DNA from 4 places in the Nocardioides aquaticus genome. Region 1 is predicted to be linked to each of the others. Evidence: predicted binding sites of a transcription regulator. Region 1 holds the regulator's gene; each other region holds the start of a gene.
The links. The regulator LexA, encoded in region 1, represses DNA repair genes until DNA is damaged. The targets are predictions, from matches to a motif close to TCGAACANNTGTTCGA.
Positions count from the first base shown of each region.

Region 2: ENKNEFLB_RS03315 (HNH endonuclease signature motif containing protein) is a predicted target of LexA. The motif match lies at 4,284-4,299, and genes of this name have one in related genera.
Region 3: ENKNEFLB_RS16025 (SAV_6107 family HEPN domain-containing protein) is a predicted target of LexA. The motif match lies at 3,580-3,595, and genes of this name have one in related genera.
Region 4: ENKNEFLB_RS20360 (HNH endonuclease signature motif containing protein) is a predicted target of LexA. The motif match lies at 1,825-1,840, and genes of this name have one in related genera.

Region 1 covers NZ_CP075371.1:4,011,528-4,017,092, forward strand. Annotated here, with positions in the region: gene ENKNEFLB_RS19475 (Dps family protein) at 1-362, opposite strand, end outside; gene ENKNEFLB_RS19480 (hypothetical protein) at 463-1,131, opposite strand; gene ENKNEFLB_RS19485 (hypothetical protein) at 1,254-1,424, opposite strand; gene ENKNEFLB_RS19490 (N-acetyltransferase) at 1,513-1,770, opposite strand; gene ENKNEFLB_RS19495 (mismatch-specific DNA-glycosylase) at 1,767-2,318, opposite strand; gene ENKNEFLB_RS19500 (hypothetical protein) at 2,424-2,702, shown strand; gene ENKNEFLB_RS19505 (LysM peptidoglycan-binding domain-containing protein) at 2,848-3,180, opposite strand; gene lexA (transcriptional repressor LexA) at 3,506-4,219, shown strand; gene ENKNEFLB_RS19515 (MXAN_6640 family putative metalloprotease) at 4,315-5,565, shown strand, end outside.
Region 2 covers NZ_CP075371.1:671,355-676,919, forward strand. Annotated here, with positions in the region: gene ENKNEFLB_RS03300 (SDR family oxidoreductase) at 1-306, shown strand, start outside; gene ENKNEFLB_RS03305 (M28 family peptidase) at 404-1,984, shown strand; gene ENKNEFLB_RS03310 (hypothetical protein) at 1,953-2,195, opposite strand; gene ENKNEFLB_RS03315 (HNH endonuclease signature motif containing protein) at 2,711-4,270, opposite strand; partial or broken gene ENKNEFLB_RS22370 (LOG family protein) at 4,432-4,923, opposite strand; gene ENKNEFLB_RS22375 (hypothetical protein) at 4,980-5,321, opposite strand.
Region 3 covers NZ_CP075371.1:3,321,279-3,326,843, reverse strand. Annotated here, with positions in the region: gene ENKNEFLB_RS16050 (polyprenyl synthetase family protein) at 1-76, opposite strand, end outside; gene metF (methylenetetrahydrofolate reductase [NAD(P)H]) at 151-1,041, shown strand; gene ENKNEFLB_RS16040 (phytoene desaturase family protein) at 1,097-2,404, opposite strand; gene ENKNEFLB_RS16035 (YbaK/EbsC family protein) at 2,414-2,911, opposite strand; gene ENKNEFLB_RS16030 (hypothetical protein) at 3,024-3,515, shown strand; gene ENKNEFLB_RS16025 (SAV_6107 family HEPN domain-containing protein) at 3,617-4,150, shown strand; gene ENKNEFLB_RS16020 (methyltransferase domain-containing protein) at 4,251-4,970, shown strand; gene dinB (DNA polymerase IV) at 5,019-5,565, shown strand, end outside.
Region 4 covers NZ_CP075371.1:4,190,391-4,195,955, forward strand. Annotated here, with positions in the region: gene ENKNEFLB_RS20350 (amidohydrolase) at 1-661, opposite strand, end outside; gene ENKNEFLB_RS20355 (metallophosphoesterase) at 752-1,714, shown strand; gene ENKNEFLB_RS20360 (HNH endonuclease signature motif containing protein) at 1,854-3,386, shown strand; gene purU (formyltetrahydrofolate deformylase) at 3,641-4,495, opposite strand; tRNA gene ENKNEFLB_RS20370 (tRNA-Tyr) at 4,555-4,639, opposite strand; gene ENKNEFLB_RS20375 (YajQ family cyclic di-GMP-binding protein) at 4,767-5,258, shown strand; gene ENKNEFLB_RS20380 (2-oxoacid:acceptor oxidoreductase subunit alpha) at 5,365-5,565, shown strand, end outside.

The sequences.
Region 1 (5,565 bases):
TCGACGGTCTCGGCGGTGTCGACCTCGGTCGAGGGGAACTCCGGCAGGCTGGTCTGCGCGCCGACGGTGGCGGCGCGGGCGTCCGGGACGACGTAGAGGGCGCGCATGCGCTCGGCCACGGTGTCGGAGAAGGTGCGCGCGTCGTCGACGACCTCGTCGAGCTGCAGGTGCAGGTCGCGGAAGTTCTTGCCCACGACGTTCCAGTGCGCCTGCTTGCCCTGCAGGTGCAGGTCGGTCAGGTCCACCAGCAGCTGCTGCAGGTGGGCCCCGAGGGTCTCCGAGGCGCGGTACGGCGGGTGGGCGGTGTGCGCGCCGGCGCTCGCGGAGGTGGTCAGGTCGGTGCTCTGCATCGTGTCGCTCATGGTGAGACGGTCCTTCCGATCGGGGATGTCCCTACTGTGACACCTTTTCTTGATTGGTTCCAGAAAGGGAAGGCTTGCCTGCGTTGGCGGATGCGGCAGGTCAGACCCGGTCGGGGCAGGAGCAGTCGACCGGGAGGCGCACCGTGCGCAGGTCGGCGCCGGTCGCGGCGCCGCAGCCGTCGAAGGGCACGTGCCAGCGGTCGACGCCCTCGGCAGTCAGCACGGCCAGCTCCACGCCGTCGCGGTCGACCACGAGCGGCACCACGGCCGCGGCGTCGTACCCCTGGGCGCGGGCACCGGCGAGGAGGTCCTCGCCGTGCACGGCGGCGAGGTGGCGCAGCACGGCGGCGGCGTGGTGACCGAAGGTGTCGGGCTCGGAGCGCAGGAACGCGTCGACCGGGACCACTACGTCGTCGCGGCCGGGCTCGACGAGGCGGATCGAGAGCAGCGTCGGGACGTACGCACGCATCCCGGTGTCGTCGGGGCGGTCCATCGTGAAGGAACCGGTCAGCCGGACCACCCGCGAGCCGGGACCGGGCAGCGTCAGGGTCGCGACACGGCAGGCGGCCAGCGCCGGGACGGCAGGCGAAGTGCCAGCGAGGAGGACCCGGACGCGGCCGTCCTCGGCCACGTCGACCGAGACCAGCGTCTCGGTGGAGGGCGTACGGCAGCTGCGGGTGCGCAGGGTGCCGGTGCGGGCACCCGCGACCGAGGTCCGGGCCTGCTCGGCCCAGGTCGAGGCGGGGTTGCGCAGCAGCTCGCCGGTCATGAGGTAAGGCTACCCTCACCCCCCGCCTCGGCGGTAGGTGTCCGCGGTCTCAGTCCGGCCAGTGGACGCCCGCGCGTCGACCGCCCGCCCGGGCAGTTCAGCAGCGCGTGAGGCGGCCTTGGTCAGTCGTCGCGCAGGGCACGGTGCTGGTCCACGTTCCGCCCCGCCCGGGGGTCCGGCACCGTCTCTGCCTCGACGGTGGCGATGGTCTCGTCGAGCCGCACGTCTCGCGGGAGGCTGCGGTAGTCACTGGTGGCCTTCGCACCGCCTGGGCGGTCGTCGTCTGTCGGCATCCTCTGACGCTAGTGCTGCAGTCCAGTCCGTTCTCGCGTGCTCCGCGATGCCTGCTCGTCGGACCCATCCAGATCCCGGTCGACGCCTCTACCGGGTCTCGGTCACGTCGATGCCCGGCTGCCCGAGGTCCTTGCGCAGGTGGACGTCGTCGCGGCCCGGCGTGGGGACGGGCTTCCGCCGGACGATCTCCTCGTACCCCAGGCGCCGGTAGAACGCGGGAGCCTGGAAGGTGAAGGGGGTGACGAACGCGTGCGTGCACCCGCGACCGACCGCCTTGGTCTTGAAGGTCGAACCGGTCGAGCTCATCGCTGAGGCGCTGATCGAGGGCGGTGTCGGTCCGGTCATGCGTCGGACGGTTCCAGGTCCGGACCCGCGAGGTCGGCGAGGTCCGCCATCTCCGCGAGCTCGCGCCACCAGGACACCCGGGTGGGACGGCCGTCGTAGTCAGGACGCCGGTTGGCGCCGCTGGGGCCGGGGAGCACGAACACCTGGGTGCGCCCGACGTACCACTCGGTGGCGCCGAGCAGCTTCGGTGGCCTGCGACCCAGCGCCCGGGCCGCCTGCTGGGCCGCGCCCTTGCCGGTGAAGGCCAGCCAGTCCGGCTCCCACCGCTCGACCTTGGCGACGAGGTCGTCGATGTCGGCGAGATAGCGGGTCCCGTCGGGAGACGGGCGCCCGACCAGGTCGGTCAGCCCCAGGCCGAGCGCGGGCAGCCGGTGGTCGTCCTCGGGGCGCAAGAGCGTGGGCGTCATCCCGGCGAGGTGCAGGCACTCCCAGAAGGAGTTGCCGGGGGTCGCGTAGTAGTGCTCGCGGGTCTTCGGACTGTCCTGACCGGCCTGGCCACAGAAGACCACGGCGGGATCCGGACCGACGATGTCGGGCAACTCCTCCACGCCCCCACCCTCTCGTCCTACACAATGACCCCCATGGGCGGAAAGCGAGCCGGGTCGCGACGAGGTCCCCGGCCCCAGCGACGAGTCTCACCGACCCTCCTGGGGTTGTCACTGGGGGTCACGCTGCTCGTCGTGGCGTGGGGCTACCTGGTCTTCGCGGCCATCGACTTCGGGTCCGAGGCGCGCGGCGGACGGGGCGAGGCGTGGTGGTTCCTCGGGCTCGCGTCGCTGGGTGCGGTGGCGTGCCTGTTCGCCGGGCTGATGCTGGTCGCGCGGATCCTGCGGCTGCTGGCGACCCCGCCGGCGGCTCCCTCCGTGGGGCACGCGAACGACGTCGACACGGTCGCGACGAGCGAGGGGTACGTCGGGCGCCGCGTGCGCTGACACGACTGGCAGATGCGTGAGGGGCGGGGCGGCCGTGGCCACCCCGCCCCTCAGCGTTCCCCTGCTCGTCGACGGGGTCGAGTCGTCGACGAGCCTCTAGCCCACCAGCGGCGCGGGTCGATGCGCCGGCGTGGTGGCCGACACGTCACCCGAGCGGGACGCGCAGCTCCTGACCGGCCTGCAGCACGCCGGAGTCGAGGTCGTTCAGCTCCTGGATGTCGGTGACGACCGAGGCGGCGTCGCCCTCACCGGTCGCGGCCACCGTCTCCTGGGCCAGGCCCCACAGCGTCTCGCCCGGGGCGACCACGACGACGCGGGTCGGGTCGGGGGTGTCCTCGCCGTCGGCCATCGAGGCCTGCGCCAGCAGGAGGCCGGCGGCGAGCAGGACGACCAGTGCGAGGAGGAGCACGGCCAGCCGGCCCCGACGCGTCAGACGCACGGTGGTGGTGGGGCGGGCAGACTGCAGGGTGGCGCTCATGGTGACCTCCTGGGGAAGGGGGCGGTCAGCGGTGCCGGATGCGGTGCTGACCACCGGGGTCGGTGGTGGACGAACCAATGTCTAGAGGCCGGCGCCGACAGCCCTCGGTGACGAGGCGGTCGGGCCCGGTCGATCAGACGTTCGATCGAACACCTGAGCGACAGTAGATCACCTGTTCGAACGAGCGCAAGACCCCGCTCGATCATTTGTTCGACAGCCTTGGCCGGTCACCCGCGACACGCGGGTTCGAACAGGTGTTTGAAGTGGGGGTGCCCGACGGTCTAGCGTCACTCCTGTCACACCGACCCCGGAGAGGTGCACCCGCATGCCCAAGAAGAACGTCAGCGAGCTGCCCGACGGCCCGGCGGACGCCACCGGGCTGACGCCGCGCCAGCAGCGCGTCCTCACGCACATCAAGGAGTGCCTCGAGGCACGCGGCTACCCGCCGAGCATGCGCGAGATCGGTGAGGCCGTCGGCCTCACCAGCACCTCGAGCGTCTCCCACCAGCTGCGCGTGCTGCAGGAGAAGGGCTACCTCAAGCGCGACCCCAACCGCCCGCGCGCCCTCGAGGTGTTCCTGCCCGAGCACATGGCCTCGCGCCGCTCGCTGGGCAGCGGCGAGGAGTCCAGCATCGACGAGACGGGCGTCGGCGACGTCGTCCCGCAGGCCGCCAACGTGCCGGTCGTCGGCCGGATCGCCGCCGGTGGCCCGATCCTGGCCGAGGAGCGGATCGAGGAGATCTTCCCGCTGCCGCGCCGCATCGTCGGCGACGGTCAGCTCTTCCTGCTCGAGGTCAGCGGCGAGTCGATGATCGACGCCGCCATCTGCAACGGCGACTTCGTGGTCATCCGCCAGCAGCCGACCGCCGAGAACGGCGACATCGTCGCCGCCATGATCGACGGCGAGGCCACGGTCAAGACCTTCCAGCGCAAGGACGGCCAGGTGTGGCTGATGCCGCACAACGCCGCCTACTCCCCCATCGACGGCACCCACGCCACGATCCTGGGCAAGGTCACCGCCGTCCTGCGCAGCCTGTAGGACCCGTCCCCGGGGTCGGGTGAGCGGTCCCGGGGATGTCGGGGGCGGCACGTACGCTGCGGGTTGCCCGCACCGCCCACCCCCGGGAGCCCCCCATGCGTCGTCCTGCCACCACCGCCCTGCTCGGGGGTGTGCTGAGCGTGCTGCTCCTGGCCCCGCTCACCGCGGTGCCGGCCGCGGCCGATCCCGACCCGGGCCCCGGCTCGGTCCCGGGCTCCGTTCCGGACTCGGTCCCGGTGCTGCCCGACGTCGTGCTGGGCGAGCGTCCCCCGCTGCCCGAGGAGACGCTGGAGGAGGTCCAGGAGCTCTTCGCCGACGGCGTCGGCGGGCCGGCCGCGGACCCCGGCGAGACCGAGCCCGGGCCCCCGGTGGCCGACGAGCGGGACGTCACCCTGGCGCTGCGCGACCTGCTCGCGGCGCGCGGCGACCTGTCCCGGCAGGACCGCGCCACGGCCGACGCCTACCTGGCGCGTCCCACCGACGGCAACGGCTCGCCCTTCGGCGTGCGCTACCGGGTCCGCGAGGCCGCCCCGACCTGCAACGCCGACGTGTGCGTCCACCGGGTCGACTCGACCGCCGACGCCGCCACGCCGCGCTTCGCCCGGCGGGTGCTCACCTCGGTGGCCGGGGTCCACGACACCTACGTCGCCGCGGGCTACCGCGCTCCCAGGAGGGACGGCCGGGCGCGCAACGACGGCGGGAACGCCAAGACCGACATCTACCTCGCCGACATCGGCGACAAGGCCATCTACGGCTACTGCACCTCCGACCCCGAGGGCCCGTACGACGGTGGTTCGGCGCGGTTCAGCACCTGGGCCTACTGCGTGCTCGACAACGACTACGTCCGCCAGCAGTACCCCCGGAACACGCCCCAGCAGAACCTGGACGTCACCGTCGCCCACGAGTACTTCCACGCCGTCCAGTTCGCCTACGACCTCTTCGAGGACCCTTGGCTGATGGAGGGCACCGCCACCTGGGTCGAGGACGAGACCTTCGACGGCGTCGACGACAACGTCTCCTACCTGCGGTACGGCCCGATGGGCAGGCCCGCCCGGCCGATGGACCTCGACCGGGGTGGCCAGGAGGTCTACGGCGCGTGGTCGTTCTGGCGCTTCCTGACCGAGAGGTTCCCGGCCAAGCAGGGCGGGCTGCCCACCCTGGCGCGCGACGTGTGGGAGGAGGCCGACTTCCTCAACCCCGACGAGACCTACTCGCTGGCCGCCCTCCAGCGAGTCCTCAAGGCGCGCGGCACCTCGGTGCGGGCCCAGTTCGCCGACTACGTCGCGGCGAACCGCTTCTCGCGCCAGCGCTACGAGGAGGGCAACGCCAACGCCTACCCGCGCAGC
Region 2 (5,565 bases), 1.2 Mb from region 1:
GAGGCCCTCGACCTGGAGTGGGGTCGGCACGGGGTGCGCGTCGTGGCGATGTGGCCGCTGTTCGTGCAGACCGCGATGACCACGACGCTGAAGACCGGGACGACCTCGTCGCTGGGGATCCGGCTCGGCCCCCAGGAGGTCGCCGACGCCGTGTGGGCCGCGGTCCACCCCAGCCGCCCGCGCGCGGCCATCCACCAGGTGCACTTCCCGGTCGGGCTGCAGACCCGGGCACTCTCCCTCGGCTCGCGGTTCTCGCCGGGCTGGTTGACCCGGGTGGTCAACCAGCGTCTCGGCGGCGGTCACTGACCCGCCGGCGACCATTGCCACGGTCGGCGGCGCGCCCTACTCTGCGGCAACCGCCCCGCCGATCGGCTCGGGGCCAGAACACCTCGGGAGCACCATCGTGTCCTCACGTCCCACCACCCGTCGCCGGCTCGGCGCCGGCGGCCTGGCCCTCGGCCTGGTCCTCGGCGCCACCGCAGCCGGGGCCACCGGCCTGTCAGCGGCCACCGCCGCGGAGAAGAAGCCGGGCGCGTCCGCGGACCGCAAGGCAGGTCCGACCGTCGACCGGCTCTCGCGGCAGCTGCAGCGCGCGACCACGCCGCAGGGCGTGCGCGAGCACATGCTGCGCCTGCAGGCCATCTCCGACGCCAACGGCGGCAACCGCTCCACCGGCACCCCCGGCTACCAGGCCAGCAAGGACTACGTCGTCAGCCAGCTGCGCAACGCCGGCTACCGGCCGCAGGTGCAGCCGTTCTTCGTCGACGTGTTCCGCGAGAACGCCCCGACCGAGCTCGAGCAGGTCTCGCCGGACCCGACCACCTACGTGGCCGACGAGGACTTCACGGTGATGGACTACTCCGGCTCTGGCGAGGTCTCGGCCGAGGTCGTCGTCGTCGACACCGACCTCAGCCCGAGCGCGACCTCGACCAGCGGCTGCGAGGTCGACGACTTCGCGACCTTCCCCGACGGCGCGATCGCGCTGATGCAGCGCGGCACCTGTGCGTTCGCCGTCAAGGTGGCCAACGCCACCGAGGCCGGCGCCGCCGGCGCGATCGTATTCAACCGCGGCACCGAGGGCGAGGACGGCGTCGTCGCCGGGACCCTGGGCGGACCGGGCGACTACGTCCCGGCCGTCGGCGCGAGCTACGCCACCGGGCTCGACCTGGCCGACGCCGGCACCGTCGCGCGGATCGCGGTCGACGCCACCTCCGAGAACGCCCGCACCTGGAACGTCGTGGCCGAGACGCGGTCCGGCAACGGCGGCAACGTCGTGATGGCCGGCGCCCACCTGGACAGCGTCGCCGAGGGGGCCGGCATCAACGACAACGGCTCCGGCTCCGCCGGCCTGCTGGAGCTGGCCGAGGCCGCCGCCGAGCGCGGCTCCTTCCGCAACACCGTCCGCTTCGCCTGGTGGGGTGCCGAGGAGCAGGGCCTGTTCGGCTCGGACCACTACGTCAGCGACCTGAAGGCCGACAACCCGGGCGCGCTGGCCGACATCCGGATGTACCTGAACTTCGACATGATCGGCTCGCCGAACTTCGTCCGGTTCGTCTACGACGGTGACGGCTCCGCCGGCGGCCCGGTGGGCCCGGCCGGCTCCGCGGCCATCGAGAAGTCCTTCCGCACGCACTTCCGCGGCAAGGGCCTGACCTCCGCCCCGACCGAGTTCAACGGTCGCAGCGACTACGGCCCGTTCATCGCCGAGGGCATCCCCGCCGGTGGCCTGTTCAGCGGCGCCGAGGGCGTCAAGACCGACGAGGAGGCCGCGCTGTTCGGCGGCACCGCCGGCGAGGCGTACGACGCCTGCTACCACCAGGCCTGCGACGACATCAACAACATCAGCATGCGCGCGGTGAACCAGTTCACCAACGCCATGGCCGACGTCACGGCCCGGTACGGGGCGAGCACCAGGGCGCTGAACGCGGACTACGAGCGCACCTCGCGGGCGTTCACGCCGCGCAGCGACGCCGCCCGCCGCTGACCCGGCCGGGCACCACAGCACGACAGCACGCACGACAGGACGGCCCCGGGACCACGGTCCCGGGGCCGTTCCCCTTCCTGCGGCGCCGACGTCGGAGGGTGCGGAGCAGGTCGCGCATCCGGGCGACCTCGGCGGACTGGCCGGACGACACGTCGAGGGCCAGCTCGGAGACCTGGAGGGCGCCGCCGACGACCGCGACGTCGTCGGCCATCGTCACCGCACCCAGGGCGGCATCTCGGCGTGGAACCTCACCAACGCCGCCAAGCCCCGTGAGATCGGCTGGTTCGCCCGTGGTCCGATCTCGGACGAGCGCCTCGTGCTCGGCGGCTCCTGGTCGGCCTACTGGTGCCGCGGCCACATCGACAGCAACGACATCCAGCAGGGCCTGGACGTGCTGAAGATCGAGTTTCCGCGCCTGGCCCGCTCGCCCGCCAGCCCCGCGGTGCGTCCCGGGAGGGCGCTCGTGAACCTCGACGACAGGTCGACGCGGGGTGAGCGCTCGTGCGGGCGGACTCGGTGGTCGAGGAGCGAGCGCCAGTGTCACCGGTGGTCGAGGAGCGAGCGCAGCGAGCGTCTCGAGACCAGGGCCGGTGGTCGGTCGACGTGTGATCTGCATGCATCTGGTGTGTGCAGATCACCCATCGACGGGGGTGAGGGGGCCTGGGCGTGCCGGTACCGCCGGTGGGCGTGGCCGGTCCGGCGGTACGGGTGCTGCTGAGTGGTGGGTCAGAAGGGTGGGGTGTCGTTTCGGGGTGGAGGCTCGGCGGCGCCGTCGGGATCGTCCGGTACCGGGGGCGGTGCCTGGTACGGGGTGGTGTCGGGTTGCTCGGGCAGTGGGTCGGGTGGTGGCCCTGGTGGGAGCTCGTCGAGGGGGTGGGTCCCGGCGTGGGATCTGAGGTACCGCTGGCCGGCGGGACTCCGCCAGAGGTAGAGCCCGGGTCCGAGGACGTCGTAGTTCCATCCCATGTGGGTCTTGGCGCGGTGGTGCTGGCGGCAGGCGGGGGCGACGTTGCCTGTCTCGGTGGGGCCGTCGGGGTGGGGGATGACGTGGTCCATGTCGGCGAAGACGGCCGGGTTGGTGCACCAGGGGAACACGCACGTCAGATCGCGCAGGGCGGTCTGTTCCTTGAGGCGGTCGGAGCACTCGTAGGAGTCGCAATGGATCGTCTCGGCGAGGTCGATGACGGGCCGGATGGTGATGCTGGCGGCGGTGTGGGCCCACTGGCGGACCTGGGCGGTGGTGATCGGGCCCTTCGCTGGGTGGCGGTGGTCCAGGCGGGAGAGCTGGGACGCGCTGGTGGGGCTGGTGGTGCAGAACAGCGGGTTGAAGACGGCGCCGGGGATGTGGGCGTACAGCACCAGGTGCTTGCCGGTCGCCGGTGACGCCTTCCCGGTGCTGGTCGCGGTGTCGGTGTTGTTGTCGGGGAGGGTCTGTTCGCCGAGGGCGAGGGAGCCGAGGGCCTGGGAGCGGCGGACGTCCAACGAGTCGGTGGATCCGTCGGCGGCGAGGGTCTTCGCCCGGTCGCTGACGGCTGCTTCGAGGGCGATCGCGTCGGCGAGGTCGAGGCCGGCGTCGAGCTGCACCGTGCCATCGACGTGCTCGCTCAGGCCGATGCGGCAGTACCTGCCGTCAGCGGCGGCTTTCCGCTTCTCTTCGGCCGCCTCAGGGTCCCAGCGTAGGAGTGCTTCGTCGGTGATCCGGGTCAGCTGGGCGTAGGAGAGGGCGTGCGCGAAGGGGGCGACGAGGCGGTCGACCTCGGCGGCGCCGTCCTCGCACAGGCTCATGGTCTTCTCTGCGACCTGGCGGGCCCGCCACACCGGACACGCGCCGGAGGTGACGCGTTCCCACAACCGGGGTAGCCGGTAGCGCAGCTCGAGCGTGATCGCGACCTGGTTCGCACCGGACCGGGTCGAGACACCCAGCACGGCGGACAGCTCGATGACCGCGGACTCGCGGACCAGGGGGCAGCCGGTCCCGCCGAGGGTCAGGCCGTGGTCGCCGTACCCGGCGATCCACATCGCTTCGTCGTCGGTGAGGGCCTCGTTGGCCACGCACCAGTCCACGATTGATTGGAGGACCGCGACGTCGGCTGCGGCTTGCACGGCCTTGGCGTTCTTGACCACCGCGAGTGCCTCGACGCGGGTGGTCTCGCGTGTGGTGTCGAGTGCGTGGACCCATTCCCAGAACGAGGGGTCGGGTGACATCACCGCCTCCACCTCCACCTGCACGTCAACGTCGAGCGTCGGGTCGGGCCCGGTGCTGTCGTCGTCGGCGGTGGTGGTCATGCATCCAGTATACTCGAACACGCGTTCGAACGCTAGCTGGATCTGGGGGTTGTGGAGGGGGTCTCGAGACGCTCGCTGTCGCTCCCTCCTCGACCACCGGGGCCGACGCTCGCTCCTCGACCACCGGTGGGGTGCTCCCTCCTCGGCGGGCGGCGGCGACCTCAGGCGCGGGCGGCCATCAGGTCGAGCAGGGTGGCGGGGTCCCCGACGCGGAGGAGGTGGTCGAGGCGGTCGCGGCCGACGAAGCCCTCGTCCACGGTGTGCTCGACCAGAGCCAGCAGCGGGGACCAGTACGCCCCGGTGTCCAGCAAGCCGACCGGCTTGCGCTCCAGCCCGTGCAGGCCGAGCTGGGCCCAGGTGAGGGACTCGAAGAGCTCGTCGAGGGTGCCCAGCCCGCCGGGGAGCGCGACGACACCGTCGGACAGCTCGGTCATCAGCGCCTTGCGCTCGTGCATGCTGCCGACGACGCGCAGGTCGGTGAGGCCGTCGTGGGCGACCTCGCGGTCGGCCAGACCCTGGGGGATGACGCCGACCACCTCGCCGCCCCCGGCCAGCGCGCCGTCGGCGACGGCGCCCATCAGCCCGACGCGGGCCCCGCCGTACACCAGGCGCAGCCCGCGGGCGGCGAGCTCGCCGCCGAGGGCGGTCGCCGCGGCGGCGTACTCCGGTCGTCATCCCGACGCGGACCCCGAGAACACGCAGACGCTCCTCACGCGGCCACCGTACGACGCGCCGGGCGCCGCCCGACCGCCACCAGCGCGTACCCGCAGCCGACCAGGACCGCTCCCAGCACCAGGACCTGTCCGGTCATCAGCAGCGGCCGGGCCGGGTCGAGGGCGTCGTAGACGGCGAGGTCGGCGGAGACGTACCAGGCGAGGTAGACCAGCGGCGCGAACGTCCAGGTCAGCGGGTGCCACCACGGCGCGACCGTGCGCCGGCGACCGACCAGGACGTAGTCGAGGACGACCAGGACGGGCGTGACGACGTGCTCGAGCAGCGACCACGCGCTGAGCAGGTTGCCGTTCTGCATCGGCAGGTAGGCCAGCGCCACCAGGCGCCAGCACCACGCCGAGCAGGCCGCTGAGGGCGACCGTCGACCGCCACGCGACGAGGGGGAGGACGGAGGACGGAGGCACCCGCCGGATCATGCCCCGTTCAGGTCCCGTCCACCATCCGTTCGCCCGGGCACCCGCGCCCACCCGTGCGGAGGGTCCCCGCCCCGGGGGGTCCTGGCAAGGTCGTCATGGCGCCACGGCACGTCGGCCCCGTTCGCGGGCCGCTCCGGCGGCGCCCCC
Region 3 (5,565 bases), 690 kb from region 1:
GGGCGTGCTGCACCCCGGCGCGGAAGGCGGTGGCGTCCCACGGCGTCCGCGCGCCAGGCTCGGAGGAGGGGCTCACGCCTCGAGGCTAGGCCCTGGGCGGGTGCGGCCGGGATTGGGAGGGGTGGGAGCGCCCCGCCTACGCTCGGCAGCATGTCGACGGGGCCTGGGCGCAGCATGGCGGAGCTGTTCGCGGAGGGCGGGCGGTCGTTCTCCTTCGAGTTCTACCCGCCGAAGGACCAGGCCGGCGAGGAGCAGCTCTGGCGGGCGATCAGCGAGCTGGAGCCGTACCGGCCGACCTTCGTCTCGGTGACGTACGGCGCGGGCGGGTCGAGCCGTGACTCGACGGTGCGGATCACCAGCCGGATCGCCCACGAGACCTCGATGGTGCCGATCGCGCACCTGACCTGCGTCGGCCACACGCGCACCGAGCTCGAGGCGATCCTGGACACCTACGCCGCCGCCGGCGTGCACCACGTGCTCGCCCTGCGCGGCGACCCCGAGGAGGGGCCGCGGGCCCCGTGGACGGCGACCCCCGGGGGCCTCGACCACGCCACGGAGCTCGTCGAGCTGGCCCGCGCCCGCGGCGACTTCCGGATCGGGGTGGCGGCCTTCCCCGAGCAGCACCCGTCGTCGGCGTCCCTGGACCACGACGCGGACGTGCTGGTGGCCAAGGCCCGCGCCGGCGCGGAGTGGGCGGTCACCCAGATGTTCTTCCGCGCCGAGGACTACTTCTCCCTGGTGCAGCGGGTCCGCGACCGCGGCTGCGACCTCCCGGTGCTGCCCGGGATCATGCCGATCCTGAACCTGGCCAACATCGAGAAGCAGGGCGAGCTGATCGGCACCACGGTGCCGGGCGACGTCGTCGACCGGATCTCCTCGCACGCGGGCGACGCCGCGGCGATGCGGGCCGAGGGGGTCGCGATGGCGGCCGAGCTGTGCCGCGACCTGCTGGACGGTGGCGCCCCGGGGCTCCACTTCTACACGCTGAACCGGTCCAAGGCGACGCTGGAGATCTTCTCCGCCCTCGACGTCCGGGTCTGACCCGGGTCCCAGACCGGGCCTGAGACCCGGCTGCAGACCCGGTCCGGCCCGGGGCTCAGGGCTCCACCGGCCGGCCGAGGTCGGCCAGCACGGCGTGCACCACGAGCGCCGCCGACATCCCGACGAACGGGACCCCGGGACCGGGGACGGCGTGCGCCCCGGCGGCGTACAGGCCCGGGACCGGGGTGCGCGGGCCGATCCGGTGGCGCACGGTGCCCCGGCCCTGCCAGAGCACGCCCAGCGGCGAGCCGCCCCACTCCTCGACGAGGGCGCGGGGGGAGCGGTCGACCCGGACCGCGACCTGGTCGCGCACGTCGAGGCCGGCCCGCGCCAGGTCGGCGAGGGGGTCCGAGGCGCCGCGTCCGCGTCCGAGCACGGTCCAGGCGCCCGGGCCGGAGGGGCGGACGACGACCAGGGGGTCGCCGTGCAGCACGAGCTCGTGGTCGAGCGGCGGGGGGTCGTGGAGCCCGACGTGGGTCAGCGCCGGGGGCAGCGCCGGCACGGTGGCCCGCACCAGCGGGGCCAGGGTGGGCAGCCGGCGGGGGTCGACGGCGCACACGACCACGTCGGCGTCGAGGACGCCCGCGGTCGTGGCCACGCCGGCGACGCGCCCGGAGCGCACCACGACGTCGAGCACGTCGGTGCCGGTGTGCACCCCGACCCGGCGCAGCGCGAGCCGGTCGACGAGCAGGTCGAGCAACCGGGCCGTGCCGCCCGTGAACCGCCAGCCGCCGAAGCACTGCTCCAGCCAGGAGGTGACGCCGGCCCAGGCCGGCACGTCACGCGGGGCGTGGCCGTCGACCACGAGGGGGTGGGCCGCGACGTCGGCCAGACGGTCGTCACGAAGCGACCCGCGCAGCCGCCGACGCAGGGTCTCGCGCGAGCCGAGGAGGGCCAGCGCCTCCTGGGAGGGCCCGGTGCCGGTGGTCTCCCACGGCTCGAGGTAGCCGCGTCGCAGGGTCTCCCAGACCGGGGCGTACGCGTCGGTGTGGGCCAGCCACTGGTCGCCGAGACCGGCGCCGAGCGCCTCGAACGCACGGCGCTGCCCCTGCCGCGACCCGCCGGGCAGCAGCAGCCGGGTGTCGTCGACGAAGCGGTGCTCGCGCAGCACCGGCACCGGCTGCAGGTCCAGCTCGCGCTCGAGCGGCCGACCGGTCTTGTGCACCAGGTCGCGCACCACCGCGGGCAGCATGGTCCAGGTGACGGCCCCGTCCCACGACCACCCGTCGGCCTCGACCGGGCGCAGGGCGCCCCCGAGGGTCGGCGCGCGCTCGACGAGGGTGACCTGCTCGCCCTGCTTGGCCAGCCGCAGGGCGACCGCCAGACCGCCGAGCCCGCCCCCCACCACCACCACGCGTGCCACGGCGCGACCCTAGGTCCGGCCGGGCCCGGAGGATCGCTCGACGTCGATCTCGTGGGCACCGGTCATCCTCACCAGCTCGTCGGCGTCGGTGGAGAACACCGCGGCCGGGTGGCCGGCGGCCGCCCAGACCCGGGGGTGCCGGCGCAGCCAGGTGTCGACGTAGGTGGGCACCGGCGTGGGGTGGCCGAGGGGGGACACGCCCCCGATCACCTGCCCGGTCGCGGCCCGGACGAGCTCGGCGGAGGCGCGACGCAGCGGGCCGGTGCCGATCCGGGCGGCCACCGCCGACGTGTCGACCCGGTGGGCGCCGCTGGTCAGCACCAGGACGGGGTGCCCGTCGACCTCGAAGAGCAGGCTGTTGGCGATCGCGCCCACCTCGCAGCCGAGCGCGGCGGCGGCGAGGACGGCGGTGTGGGCGGCGTCAGGCAGAATGACCACTTCACCGGTCCCGCCGCGCTCCGCGTGCGCGGCTCGGAACCGGGTGACACCAGGATGCTCGGACGTCATGCCCGGACCCTAGACGGGCGGCGTGCGGGCGTCCCGGACCGACCAGCGGACCCGGCCGTGGCGCCGGGGGCACAGCGGAGCAGGGGGCGCGGCCCCGGCGGGAGACCAGCACGTGAGCACAGCAGCGGAGCCGACCTCGGCGACGACCGGCCCGCCCCGTTCGCGGGCCCTGACCTGGGTGGCTCGCGGGGTGTGGGCCCAGGTCCTGGTGGGCGTGCTCACCGCGGCCCTGGTGGTGGTGCAGCGCGAGCCCCTGATGGACGCCTGGACGGCCGGGCAGCCGCCCGACAGCACCATCGCCCCGCTGTCGTTCGTCCCGGTGGCGCTGGTGTGCTGCGGGACCTTCGTCGGCTCGGCGCTGCTGATGCTGGCCTTCCTCCGTGCGGGGCACGGCTGGGCGCGGTGGTGCCTGGCCGCGATCATCGCCTTCGTGGTGCTGGCCACCGTGGCCGCCCTCCGCACGTCGCCGCCGACGTCGTTCGTGGTGGTGTCGGTCGTCGGCCTGGTGGTCGAGGTCGCGACGCTGGTGGCGCTGTGGCGCCCGCCGGTCTCGCTCTTCCTGCGACGGGTCGCCGACTCCGAGCGGCCTGGGGTCACGCGCTAGCACGCGCCGGGTGAGCCACAGGTCTTGACGGGGTGTCGGCGGACCGGTGTACCGTTCGAGTCGTTCGAACACGTGTTCGACGGACGGCGAGGGGACGCGACATGGCGGCACGACGCGAGGACCGGACGGGGCAGCGGCGCGGGCAGCAGCACGGGCAGCAGCACGGGCGGGGGACCGCGGTGGTCGAGCGACCGGTGAGCCTGCCGGCCACGACCCACTCCTACCTCGGGCGGTCCGCCGAGTCCCTCAGCGAGGCGGTCGGCAGCACCGACGTCGCCACGCGCTACGCCTGCGCCCACGTCGCCGCGCTGCGCGCCGCGGCGGCCCTGCTCGCCGCGCGTGCTCGTCCCGAGCCGTCCCGGGGGCGCCGGCAGAAGAACGCCTGGGTCCTGCTGAGCGAGGTGGCACCGGAGCTCGGTGAGTGGGCGACGTTCTTCGCCGCCGGGGCCGGCAAGCGGGCCGCGGCCGAGGCCGGGTCCTCGCGCGCGGTGGGTGAGCGCGAGGCCGACGACCTGGTCCGCGACGCCGACCGGTTCCTGGCGGTGGTGGAGGAGATGCTGGGCCTGGTCCCGCACGCCGCGGTGCCGTCGTCGTGGGCTGCGTGCCAGCCCGCCCCGACCCGCTACGCGGGGTGAGCAGCGCCGGGGCGTCCGTCCGGCGTACGGCGGCCTCGTCGGGCGCGACCCGCGGGGCGCGGCGGGGCGGATCGGGCGGCGGTCTCCTAGGGTGTGCGTCATGCCGGCGACGGAGCGACCCAGCGAGCGCAGGAGCGCGATCCGCACGGCCGTGGTGTGGGACGCGCTGCGGCCCGTCCTCGACGCCGGGCCCCTCGACGTGCTCGACATCGGCGGTGGGACCGGCGGCTCGGCCGTCGCCGTCGCCGAGCGCGGGCACCGGGTCACCGTGGTCGACCCGAGCCCCGACGCCCTGGCCTCGCTGGCACGCCGGGCCCGCGAGCGCGGGGTCGAGGTGGCCGCGGTGCAGGGCGACCTGTCCACGACGCTCCACGTCCTCGGCGCGGACGGGGCCGACCTCGTGCTGTGCCACGGCGTGCTCGAGGTCGTCGACGACCCGGGGACGGCCCTGGACACCCTCCGTGCGGTCGTGCGTGACGGTGGCGCGCTCAGCCTCCTGGTGGCCCAGCGGCACGCCGCGGTGCTGGCCCGGGCGATGGCCGGGCACTTCGTGGCTGCGCGCGAGGCGCTCGAGCCGGGCGCCCCGCTCGACCGCGCCGGACGCCGCTTCACCCACGACGAGCTGGACGACCTCGTCGCGACGGCGGGGTTCGCCGACCGGGAGGTGCACGCCGTCCGGGTCTTCGCCGACCTGGTCCCCGGGGCCCTGCTCGACGCCGAGCCCGGGGCGACGACCGCGCTGCTCGACCTGGAGCGGGCGGTGGCCTCGCGCCCGGAGTACCTCCCGCTGGCGACCCAGCTCCACCTGCTCGCCCGCTGAGACACGTCCCGGGCCGGTCCGGCCGGCCGTCACGGCCGGGGTCGCGCGGTGAGCGTCCCGGACGCCTACGAGCGCTCGCGGGCCTGCCCGGTGCTGCACGTCGACATGGACGCGTTCTACGCCTCGGTCGCGCTGCGGGACCGCCCGGACCTGCAGGACACCCCGGTCTTCGTCGGTGGCGGGCACCGCGGGGTCGTGCTGTCGGCGAACTACCTGGCCCGGGCCCACGGCGTGCGCTCGGCGATGCCCGGGTCGCGCGCCCTGCGGCTGTGCCCGGACGCGGTGGTGCTCAAGCCCGACCACGCGGTGTTCGCCACCGTCTCGGCCGCGGTGATGGAGACCTTCCGGCAGGTGACCCCGCTGGTGGAGGGCGTCTCGATGGACGAGGCGTTCCTGGACGTCTCGGGCGCCGTCCGCCTCCTGGGCACCCCGCTGGCGATCGCCGAGCAGCTCCGGGCGCGGATCGCCGACGAGCAGCGGATCACCTGCTCGGTCGGGGTGGCCGCGACCGTCTCGGTGGCCAAGCTGGCCAGCACCCGCGCCAAGCCGGACGGCGTGCGGGTGGTGCTTCCCGACGAGGTGGCGGCCTTCTTGC
Region 4 (5,565 bases), 180 kb from region 1:
CCCGCCGGCCGAGCCAGACCTGGTCGGCGACGTCCGCGCCGTACGGGTGGCACATCACCGCGGCGTCGAGGCCGTCGAAGGCGCCTGCGCGGGCGAGGTGCTCCTTGCCGGTGTGACCCTCCTCCGCGGGCGTGCCGAGGACCACGACCCGGCCCTCGAAGGCGTCGGGGTCGGCGTCGAGCAGCCGCCGCAGCGCGACGGCCGCCCCGACCGCGGTCGCGGCGATCACGTTGTGGCCGCAGGCGTGGCCGATCTCCGGCAGCGCGTCGTACTCGCCCAGGACGGCAACCGTGCGGTGCCGGTCCGGGTCGAAGCCGGGGCTGGCGAGCTCGGCGCGCACGGCGGTCGGGAGGCCGTGGACGCCGACCTGCGGGTCGTACCCGTGCCGGGCCAGGAGGGCGGCGAAGGCCGCGGCGGCGTGGTGCTCCTCGTAGGCCGTCTCGGGGTGGGCGTGCAGGTCGTGGACCAACGTGCGCAGGTCGTCGGCGACCGCCTCCACGTGGGCCTCGAGCGCGTCGTGCTGCGGGGAGGGCGCCCCGTCGTGGGGCGAGGTCACCGGGCTGCTCGCCGCCGCCCGCCTCGCGGTCTGCTGCTCGAGCACGGCGAGGTAGGGGGACGGGGCGTTCGGGTCGGGCGCACTCCCGAGATGAGGGTCCGGCACCGGCGCCACGCTAGGCACGCGACGGGGAGGGCACAAGAGCGGGTCGCCAGGGTCTCGCGGACCGGTCGCCCGGGTCGATAGCGTGGTGCGATGCCTGCTCCCGTGCAGCTCGGCCAGCACGCGCCGCCGCGTCACGTGATCGCCCACCTCAGCGACCCGCACCTGCTGGCGCACGGGGTGCGGCAGTACGGCGCGGTGGACACCGAGGCCGGTCTGGCCGCGGCCCTCGCCCGGCTGCGCCGCCTCGACCCGGCGCCCCAGGCGCTCGTGTTCACCGGCGACCTCGCCGACCTCGCCGAGCCGGCGGCGTACGACCGGCTGCGCAAGGTGGTCGAGCCGGTCGCCGGCGAGCTGGGCGCCGAGGTGGTGTGGGTGATGGGCAACCACGACGACCGTGCGGCGTTCTCCGAGATCCTCCACTCGCAGCCGCCGGCGCACCCCGGCGCGACCCAGGACCGCGTGCACGTCGTCGACGGCCTGCGGGTGGTGTCGCTGGACACGACCGTGCCCGGCTACCACCACGGGGAGGTCACGCCGGATCAGCTGACCTGGCTGGCCGGGGTGCTGGCCTCGCCCGCGCCGCACGGCACCGTGCTGGCCCTGCACCACCCGCCGATCCCGGTCCCGATGCTGCGCGGGGCGGAGGTCATCGAGCTGGCCGACCAGCACGAGCTCGAGGCGGTGGTGCGCGGCAGCGACGTCCGACTGGTGATCGGCGGCCACTTCCACCTCACGTCGTGGTCCACCTTCGCCGGCGTCCCGGTCTCGGTCGCCTCCGCCACCTGCTACACCTCCGACCCGGCTCCGGGCCACGGACTCGTCGCGGGCGTCGACGGCCACCAGGCCCTGACCGTGCTGCACCTCTACGACGACCGCGTGGTCCACACCGTCGTCCCCGTCGCCGCCGCCCCGGTGGTCAGCGGCTACGACGACGACGTGGTCGCCCGGATCGAGGCGATGAGCCCCGAGGAACGGCGCGAGCAGGTCTCGCGCGCCGACTCACCGCTGAACGCCGCCACCGAGGACCACGCCGCCGCCTCCGTCGACCCCTGACGCGCGACGGGGCGGTGGTCGAGGAGCGAGCGCAGGCGACCCCGGTGGTCGAGGAGCGAGCGCAGCGAGCGTCACGAGACCCTCCACAAAGGACCTAGGTCCACTGATGGTCGAACATATGTTCGAGTATACTAGATCCATGACCACCACCGCAGACGACGGCACCGGGCCCGACCCGACGCTCGACGTCGAGGCTGCGGTGGAGGTCGAAGCGGTGATGTCACCGGACCCGTCGTTCTGGGAGTGGGTCCACGCACTCGACACCGAGCGCGAGACCACCCGGGTCGAGGCGCTGGCGGTGGTCAAGAACGCCAGGGCCGTGCAGGCCGCAGCCGACGTCGCGGTCCTGCAGTCGATCGTGGAGTGGTGCGTGATCAACGAGGCCCTCACCGATGATGAGGCGATGTGGATCGCCGGGTACGGCGACCACGGCCTGTCCCTGGGCGGGGTCGGGTGCCCGCTGGTGCGCGAGTCCGCGGTCATCGAGCTGTCCGCCGTGCTGGGGGTGTCCACCAGGTCCGGTGCCAACCAGGTCGCTGTGACGTTGGAGCTGCGGTACCGGCTACCGCGGTTGTGGGAACGCGTGATCTCCGGGGCGTGTCCGGTGTGGCGTGCCCGCCAGGTCGCGGAGAAGACCATGGGCCTGTGCGAGGACGGCGCCGCCGAGGTCGACCGCCTCGTCGCCCCCTTCGCGCACGCCATCTCCTACGCCCAGCTGTCCCGGATCACCGACGAAGCACTCCTACGCTGGGACCCCGAAGCGGCCGAAGAGAAACGCCGCGCCGCAGCGGACGGCAGGTACTGCCGCATCGGCCTGAGTAAGCACGTCGATGGCACCGTGCAGCTCGACGCCGGCCTCGACCTCGCCGACGCGATCGCCCTCGAAGCAGTCGTCAGCGACCGGGCCCACGCCCTGGCCCAGGACGGGTCCACCGAATCGTTGGACGTCCGCCGCTCCCAGGCCCTTGGCTCGCTGGCGACCGGACAGCCCACCCTGCCCGAGGGTCAAGAGATGCCGACTCCGGCGGGTCCGAGCCTGGTGCTGTACGCCCACATCCCCGGCGCCGTCTTCAACCCCCTGTTCTGCACCACCAGCCCCGCCAGCGGGGCCCAGCTCTCGCGGCTGGACAACCGCCACCCAGCGAAAGGCCCGATCACCACCGCCCAGGTCCGGCAGTGGGCCCACACCGCGGCCAGCATCACGATCCGGCCCGTCATCGATCTGGCCGAGACGATCCATTGCGACTCCTACGAGTGCTCCGACCGTCTCAAGGAACAGACCGCCCTGCGCGATCTGACGTGCGTGTTCCCGTGGTGCACCAACCCGGCGGTGTTCGCCGACATGGACCACGTCGTCCCGCACCCCGAAGGGCTCACCGAGACCGGGAACGTCGCCCCCGCCTGCCGCCAGCACCACCGCGCGAAGACCCACATGGGCTGGGCCTACGACGTCCTCGGACCCGGCCTCTACCTGTGGACCAGCCCGATCGGGCAGCGGTACCTGCGCTCCCACACCGGGACCCACCCCCTCGACGTGCTCCCACCCGGGCCACCACCCGACCCACTGCCCGAGCAACCCGACACCACCCCGTACCAGGCACCGCCCCCGGTGCCGGACGATCCCGACGGCGCCGCCGAGCCTCCACCCCGAAACGACCCCCCACCCTTCTGACCCACCGCTGACACCCCAGCAGCAGCCGTACCGCCGGACCGGGCACGCCCACCGGCGGTACCGGCACGCCCAGGCCCCCTCACCCCCGTCGATGGGTGATCTGCACGCACCAGATGCGTGCAGATCACACGTCGACCACCGGCCCTGGTCTCGAGACGCTCGCTGCGCTCGCTCCTCGACCACCGGTGACAATGGCTCTCGCTCCTCGACCACCGGACCCGCGGCGCTCACCGCGCGACCGCCGCGCGGGAGCGTCAGCGGAGGACGACGGTGCGCTGGCCGTTGAGCAGGACGCGGCCCTCTGCGTGCCAGCGCACGGCGCGGGCGAGGGCCTGGCACTCGACGTCGCGGCCGGCGGCGACGAGCTGTTCGGGGGTCATCGCGTGGTCGACGCGGGCGACCTCCTGCTCGATGATCGGGCCCTCGTCCAGCTCGGCGGTGACGTAGTGGGCGGTGGCGCCGACCAGCTTGACGCCCCGGTCGTGCGCCTGGTGGTACGGCTTGGCGCCCTTGAAGCTCGGCAGCATCGAGTGGTGGATGTTGATCGCGCGACCCTCGAGGCGTCGGCACAGGTCGTCGCTGAGGATCTGCATGTAGCGCGCCAGCACCACGAGGTCGACGTCGTGCTCCTCGACCAGCTCCAGCAACCGGGCCTCGGCGGCCGGCTTGGTGTCACGGGTCAGCGGCACGTGGTGGAACGGCACACCGTAGTTGCCGGCTAGCCGCTCGAAGGTCGTGTGGTTGGAGACGATCCCCATCACGTCGACCGGCAGGGCCCCGGTCGAGGCGCGGAAGAGCAGGTCGTTGAGGCAGTGGCCGACGCTGCTGACCAGGATCAGCACCGTCGGGCGTACGGCGGCGTCGACGAGCTCCCACGACATCGAGAACCGCTCGGCCACGGGGAGCACCCGCGCCCGCAGGTCCTCGAGACCGAGACCGTCAGGGGCGGAGAGCTGGACCCGGAGGAAGAAGGTGCGGGTGTCCGGGTCGCCGTACTGCTGGCTCTGCTCGATGTTGCAGCCGGCGTCGGCCAGCAGCGTCGAGACGGCCGCGACGATGCCGGGCCGGTCGGGGCACGAGAGCCGCCAGACGTAGTCGCCGCCGCTCACGTGCCACCTTCCCGCGTCCTCTGGTCAGGGTGTGCTGGTCGTGCAGGAGATGGTGGTGCTGGTGGCAGGTGCAGGATTCGAACCTACGTAGTCGATGACGGCTGATTTACAGTCAGCTCCCTTTGGCCGCTCGGGCAACCTGCCGGGTGTCGGTCCGAGGTTTTTGGCCCCCTGGCGACGAGAAGGGACAATAGCGCAGCACGGCGGCAGCCAGCGAACCCGCCCGCCCCACCCCCGCAGCCCCACCCCGCAGCCCTGAGGAGCACCACCCGTGGCCGACTCGTCCTTCGACATCGTCAGCAAGCTCGACCGCCAGGAGGTGGACAACGCGCTGGGCCAGACCGCCCGCGAGATCTCGACCCGCTTCGACTTCAAGGGCACCGGCGCCACCATCGAGTGGCAGGGCGACGACGCCATCGAGATCACCGCCTCCGCCGACGACCGGGCCTCCGCGGTCCTCGACGTCTTCCGCGGCAAGCTCGTCAAGCGCGACGTGAGCCTGAAGGTCCTCGACCCCACCGAGCCGCGCGCCTCGGGCCAGCAGTCGAAGATCACCGTCGCGCTCAAGGAGGGCATCACCTCCGAGGACGCCAAGAAGATCTCCAAGCTGATCCGCGACGAGGGCCCCAAGGGCGTCAAGGCGCAGATCCAGGGCGACGAGCTGCGGGTCAGCAGCAAGAAGCGCGACGACCTGCAGGCCGTGCAGCAGCTGGTCAAGGGCCAGGACTACGAGTTCGCGGTCCAGTTCACCAACTACCGCTGACACCCTCCGCCACGGACCGAGATCACGAGGCGGCCCCGGGGGTGCGGGCTATCGTGGCGAGGCGCTCGCCGGCGTCGGCGAGACCCCCCGACGGAACAGGACGGCCGTGGCGACCGAGGTCAAGCAGCTCGACAGGGTCATCATCCGTTTCGCCGGCGACTCCGGTGACGGCATGCAGCTCACCGGTGACCGGTTCACCCAGGAGTCGGCGGCCTTCGGCAACGACCTGGTGACCCTGCCGAACTTCCCCGCCGAGATCCGCGCACCGCAGGGGACCCTGCCCGGGGTCTCCTCCTTCCAGGTGCAC